Regions from separate parts of the Paenibacillus sp. SER-28 genome, predicted to be linked through region 1. Evidence: riboswitches for the same ligand, from Rfam matches in the RefSeq annotation. Region 1 holds a riboswitch; the other holds the start of a gene.

Region 1 (3,426 bases):
TGCACCATGTCGTTGAAGTGCGTCAATTGCGCCGCTTAACAGCTTGGTCGTAATAAACTCATTAAATCTGCCTACCACAATACCATATTTTAAACCGTTCGATATGAGATTACCTTCTAGAAAACGTGCCATGTTTAATCAACCTCTCTTAGTTTAATTATTTAGGGACTTCGGACAATACTTCAGATTTACTTGGAACCAAGATGTATTTTTACAATGACAAACGACGACGGTAGTCCACCAAATGCTGAATACTGATCAGCTTCAATTGATGTCGCTTGGCGACCACTGCCAGATCAGGCAGGCGGGCCATTGAGCCATCTTCCTTTATAATTTCGCAAATGACCCCAGCAGGCTTGAAGCCACTGAGTCGGGCCAGATCAACAGCCGCTTCAGTGTGACCAGCACGCTGCAAGACACCACCATCGCGAGCAATCAGCGGAAACATGTGACCAGGCTTGCGGAAATCACTGCCTGTGACTGCTTCGTCTGCCAAGGCGCGTACAGTCAAGGAGCGCTCGGCCGCTGAAATACCCGTTGTTGTCTTCATATGATCTACCGATACCGTAAAGGCAGTACCGTGGAAATCTGTATTTTGCTCTACCATAGGATGCAATTCCAAGGCCTCGGCTCTTTGTCGTGTGATTGGTACACAGACCAACCCGCGACCTTCTGTAATCATAAAATTAATGACCTCAGGCGACGCTTTTTCAGCCAAAGCGATAAAATCGCCTTCATTTTCGCGCTGTTCATCATCCACTACAATAACAACTTTACCGTTTTTCAAGTCCTCCAACGCTGCTTCGATGGAATCCAAACGAATCTCTTCGTCATGTTCCAACTCGCCATGCTCTATGACGTTTGCCATTGCACTTGTTTGGCTACCTCTATCCATAACACTTTCCTCCTTATGTCTTGTGCCACGAATGCTCCTAAACAGGCTTACCCTTCAATATCAGGCAAAGCCGTGTTTCGCCAAATAGTCCAAACTGAGAGGAGCTTCTTCTACCCTCTCCGCCTCCGCTGCACCTCTGTAATTTAAAAGCTGTTCTACATATTTGCCCAAAATATCGCATTCGATATTGACGGTATCTCCCTCACGTTTGGCTTGTAAGGCCGTTTCGGATAAGGTATGGGGAATAATGGATACGGCAAAGGTATCTCTCGTACGCTGTGCGACTGTGAGGCTGATACCATCAATTGTGATTGACCCTTTGAGAAGAATATATTTAAATAATGTTTGATTTTTAGGCTCAATTTCGAACACAACTGCATTCTGATCTGATGTTACCCCGCGAATCGTTCCCGTCCCGTCCACATGTCCTTGCACGATATGTCCTCCGAACCTTCCGCTCGCCGCCATCGCTCGCTCCAGGTTGACTCGGCTGCCTGATCTCAACTCTTTCAGATTACTGCTGCGAAAGGTTTCCGGCATCACATCAACCTTAAAGTCTTTCGTACCGATCTGTATCGCCGTCAGGCAAACGCCATTCACTGAGACACTGTCTCCTATTTTCAAATCGCCCAACACCACGGAACCCGAAATCCCCAGCACCATCGCTTCACCGCTTTTGGAAATCGTTTGAATGCGACCCACTTCCTCGACCAATCCGGTAAACATGCCTTCACTCCTTTCCACTACATTTCAGTTTATCCCTAATTCATCAGCTATAAGCGCAAAAAACCCCCAGTTCGGATTCAATCCGTCATGGGGGTGATGAGAGTCACATTTGTAGTATACAAGCGCAGTTCATATGCATCTTAAGACGACATGAAATCATAGGTTTGCCAATAGAAAGCATGACTGAGGATACAACCAAATACGCTCTGAACATCATCAAAAAGAAAGCTTAAGCAAGCTATCGCCCGATGCTGTCCTACAACGAAATAAGCCGTACGCACAATTGGGTATGCTAAAAATCGGCACATGTCACGTCATGCACATGCGCTTCGTATCCTTCTCCCATCCAGACTATACTGTCGGTCCCGGATTTGCACCAGGTCCACCTTCTGCCGATCATTCAGCATCCGGGTCACGGACTAAGCCATGCTGTTTCTCACAAAAACGATCCACAAACATGTCATCACCGCCGGTGGGGAATTTCGCCCCGCCCCGAAGGATCTTGCTCTTATTTAATTGAATTAACATTAAACTTGTTACGTATATTAGCACCGACTTCTAAAAAAAGCAAGTTATCTAATAGAAGCTCCTGCTTTGGTTTTGACATATTGGCTGGAGAGTTCTTCAAACCAGGTTTTATCATTCATATGAAGCGCCAAGTCAATCAGATCGGCCAGTTCCTCGACCCCCAACTCTGTTGCATGATCAAAGGTAATTACGGCTGAAGCAACCGGTCCCCGTCCTTCCTCAGAACATGCTTCATAATCCAGTCGCACATCAACATGTCCGTCAATAAACTCGCATTTCAGAAAATAAATAATTTCGCACATTAAAATGGGGCGTACCTGTGTTTCTAACACGCAATCCATCACCTTGGCAGAATAATGCTGGTTCGTCAGCGTGAATTTGTGTTCTGTCGCTGCCAGCGTAGCCCGTCCAAAATCATCCGTAAACTTTAGCTCCACTGGCTTGATGTTCATAACCTTAGGGATCTGCTTCTTTATAATTTCGATTATTTCAACTGTATTCAGCTTAATCATTACCTGCACCTCATTGCATCTTAAAATTCAGAAGAAAACTTTTTAACGTGCCTCTTATAGGCCTCCACTCCTATATCGGAAATCATTACCTGTTTTTTTATGCTTCAACCCATAAACGACAAAAAAGATTCTTTGCGCAATAAACGCAAAGAATCTTGATTGAACCACTACAGTAACAGCGGCTAACAATGTTAATCGATGATTATGCAAAAAACGTAATTATAGCTCTGAAATTTCATGTTTCTTTTTCAGGATAGTCCAGCGACGCTCAATCTCCTGCTCAAAGGTAGCCAGCGTAGCCTCCTCCTTGAGAAGATGCTTCGTTTTACCCATTAATTTCAACCATTCAGCAGCTGGAATCCGTTTTCCCTTGTCTTCCGGATTGTACGTAATCGTTGTACTGCCTTGCTCTATTTCGTACAAAGGAAAGAAACAAGACTCGACTGCAGCGCCCACAATGCTGGTGCCCAGTCTATCTTCGGATTTCCAATTCAGCGGGCAGGCGCACAGGATCTTACCATAGGCCGTACCCACGTTGTTCGCATACCATTGAGCCTTGGCTGCTTTGCGCAGCATATCCTGCGGATGACTTTCAGCTGCTGTAAAAGCATACGGAATATTACAAGCAGCCATGATTTGCACGGTATCCTTGTGATGTCCTTGCTTTCCTTTTTGCATTTTCCCTACACCCGACGTACTGGTCATGTGACCAACCGGAGTGGAGTATGATTGCTGTGAACCTGTATTCATGTACCCTTCGTTATC
Region 2 (3,426 bases), on a different contig from region 1:
ACGAAAGAAAAATGAACATTTCGCCCTTTATCCTTGAATTATCAGCAGTATACGAAGGGAGAACACCTATGACTTACGTAATACGTACACATCAGTTGACCAAGGCCCTGAAGGGCAATGAAATTGTAGCGGGAGTCAGTATGAATGTGCGCAAGGGAGAAACCTATGGCTTTCTCGGCCCTAACGGGGCAGGCAAGACAACGATGATGAAAATGATTACGAATTTACTCAAGCCGACTTCGGGTGAAATTGAATTATTCGGTGAGAAATTAACGCCAAAATCGTATCATCTGCTCGGACGGATGGGTTCGATTATTGAATACCCGATTTTTTATGACAGGCTGACGGCACAGCAAAATCTCGAACTTCATTGTGAATACATGGGCTACTATAATAAGCAGGCGGTTCGGGATGCCCTGGAATTAGTGAATTTGCGAAATGCGGATGACAAGCCGGTAAAGGATTTTTCGCTGGGAATGAAGCAACGTCTTGGGATTGCCCGCGCTATTGCGACTAAGCCAGAGCTACTCATTTTGGATGAACCCATTAATGGTCTGGACCCCGTGGGTATCAAGGAAATCCGCCAATTATTCCACATGCTATGCAAGGAATATGGGATGACTCTGCTCGTGTCCAGTCATATTTTAGCGGAAATAGAGCAGATTGCGGATACGGTAGGCGTGATTAATCACGGACGACTGATTGAGGAAGTATCGATGGAGCAGGTGCGGGAAACCAATACGGAATATATCGAATTTACGACCAACGATTGTAAAAAAGCGACCTATGTCCTCTCCCATCATCTGAATCTGAATAATATAAAGGTACTCAATGAACAGAGTATACGTATTTACGATTCAAATGTACCACAGAAACAAATTACGAAAACGCTCATTTTAAATGATATAGAGGTGGATTCCATTCATCAGAAAAGCAGCACGCTGGAAGACTACTTTTTGCGCCTGTTAAACGGAGGTGATCTCCATGCTTAAATTGATGCAGTTGGAGCTGAAAAAATTTCATCTCGCGGGTTATATCCGTTCAGCACTGATCGCCAATGCATGCATTCTTGGGCTGCTCTGTATTATCGCACTGGACAGTCAAAGTGAAGGAATACCCGAATTCACACAATACACCCAACTCTTGGATCTAATAGACAATTTTGTGAGAGCAACATTTATTGTATTTTCCTCCGTTTTGCTATGCCGCTTTATCGTCGGAGAATTTAAATCCAAATCGATTACAATCTTGTTCATGTATCCGATTCACCGTCAAAAGCTGATGATCGCCAAGCTCTTGGTTGTGCTGCTGTTTACGTTCTTGTCTATTATTATTTCGGAAATAATCATTACGGCTGCTATTCATCTGCTCAACCAGTTTGTCTTGATTGTACCGGATAACCTTACTCTTTCCATACTGGGCCAACAATCAGCACGGACGCTGATCAATGCCGTTGCTGCCAGCTTTATGGGATTGGTTCCGCTGTATATGGGGATGCGAAGATACTCTGTACCCACCACCATTGTGACCTCAATCCTGATTGTAGCATTGCTTTTCTCCAATAATAACGGCGCTACACTTAGCTCCATAGCCCCCGTGCAAATTGGCTTCTCTCTACTAGGAATGCTTGTGGCTTATGCGGCGATTCGACGTATTGAGTATAAGGATATTACCTCGTAATATGTAATTTTGTAGAGCGCTTTCAAAAAACAGATGAAAATCATTGTTAGATATACACACATTTTTCACTGGACTTCATTCTAAAACAGGTATATCCTATAGGAGAAATTAAAAACGGAATAAGGATCTTCGGGGTAGGGTGAGATTCCCAACCGGCGGTATGGCTCATGGAGCTAAGCCCGCGACTCTGTATCTGGCAACAGGATACGGACTGATTTGGTGAGATGCCAAAGCCGACGGTAAAGTCCGGATGGAAGAAGATCGAAATATCAACATGCCGCGAAGTGGATGAATACTGCGTTATTAGTTTTGCAGCAACTTCATTTAACTTGCATAAAGCGGCAAGTTTATTTGATCAACCCCCGTCTTGCATGGCCTTTCGCCATGGACGGGGGTTTTTGTGCCACCGGTCCTGTATTCGCAAGGAGCTAATTGAGTATGAGTCAATCTTCTACTGTACTAACATCCAAAGGTTTTGATCGTAGCTCCCACATGAAAAGCGGTTTTTGGCTGGTCGCAATTGGAGCAGCCTTGTGGGGCGCAGACCCGCTTTTTCGTATTATTTTGCTAAAGTCATTTACTTCAACACAAATTGTACTTATGGAGCATGTGCTGCTCTTCCTCGCTCTGACACCGATGCTGTGGAAGCATCGTGAGGAACTCAAAGCGGTACGGCTTCGTCAAGTTTTCGCTATTTTATTTGTCTCGTGGGGCGGCTCGGCTCTGGCCAGCGTGATTTTCACTATGGCACTCAGCAATGGTGATTTGAATGCTGTACTCTTACTCCAGAAGCTTCAACCCTTGGTCGCTATTGTTCTAGCCCGTATTATTTTGAAGGAAATGTTGCCGCGTCATTTTGGATTATTAATTGTCGTCGCTCTGTTCGGGACGTATCTTCTGACCTTCGGTTGGTCGCTCCCCTTCGGACATGTTCGTGATTTTGTTCAGGTTGGTAGTCTGCTTGCACTCGGTGCAGCAGTTCTGTGGGGCGGTTCGACAGTCATGGGAAGTTACTTGCTTCGTTCAATGAAATATGAAACAGTAACCTCCCTCCGCTTCATGGTGGCGCTCCCTCTTCTGATTGTCCTCACCTCTGTAGAGCATGCGCCATGGAATATGCCTGCCGGTACATGGGCGGGCGCAGCTGTGATTATCAATCTGCTATTGCAGGCATTGCTTCCGGGCCTTCTCAGCTTGCTGCTGTATTACAAAGGCTTAAGTACGACCAAAGCGTCTTATGCTACGATGGCAGAACTGAGCTTTCCCATGGTTGGTGTCGTGATTAACTGGATCGCATTTCAGCAAATTGTCACTGTAGCGCAACTGACTGGTTTTATGCTCATCTGGATTACGCTCTTTATGATTTCACGTCAGCAAAAAAATTAACAGTTCAACGTCCCTTTCATGACTCACCCAAGCCAAATCGTGAAGATGCTTTTGCATCTCCGATTTGGCTTTTTTATGTATTCGTATTCATATAAAATATAGTTCTTTAGACCCATCTTTCAGAAAAAGTGTCTAAAACATGTAATTATTCTTCGTTTCTCAAAGATTACATCTATAAAATTAGTCGGTTTCTGTCGAATAAAAGAATGTAGTGATCATCAGACACAGAGGAGCAAGAGCTATGACGAAAACAAAACAAACAGTTCCGTGGTGGAACAGGTTTCTCAAGCAGTTTTATTTAATGAGGACAAGATTAATAATATCTTTTTTGGCTGTGTTATTGATTCCGAGCGTACTTAT

The links. A riboswitch is a leader RNA that binds a small molecule or an ion and turns the genes downstream of it on or off. The one in region 1 is predicted to bind FMN.
Region 2: another riboswitch for FMN. It lies ahead of ACUYLD_RS01390 (DMT family transporter); the one in region 1 lies ahead of ribE (riboflavin synthase).

What each region holds. Positions count from the first base shown of each region.
Region 1 covers NZ_JBRECM010000002.1:393,105-396,530, reverse strand. Annotated here, with positions in the region: gene ribH (6,7-dimethyl-8-ribityllumazine synthase) at 1-132, opposite strand, end outside; gene ribB (3,4-dihydroxy-2-butanone-4-phosphate synthase) at 212-895, opposite strand; gene ribE (riboflavin synthase) at 956-1,621, opposite strand; FMN riboswitch at 1,952-2,125, opposite strand; gene ACUYLD_RS07175 (IDEAL domain-containing protein) at 2,194-2,661, opposite strand; gene ACUYLD_RS07170 (thiamine pyrophosphate-dependent enzyme) at 2,881-3,426, opposite strand, start outside.
Region 2 covers NZ_JBRECM010000001.1:307,027-310,452, reverse strand. Annotated here, with positions in the region: gene ACUYLD_RS01400 (ABC transporter ATP-binding protein) at 69-992, shown strand; gene ACUYLD_RS01395 (hypothetical protein) at 985-1,680, shown strand; FMN riboswitch at 1,802-1,946, shown strand; gene ACUYLD_RS01390 (DMT family transporter) at 2,119-3,066, shown strand; gene ACUYLD_RS01385 (methyl-accepting chemotaxis protein) at 3,308-3,426, shown strand, end outside.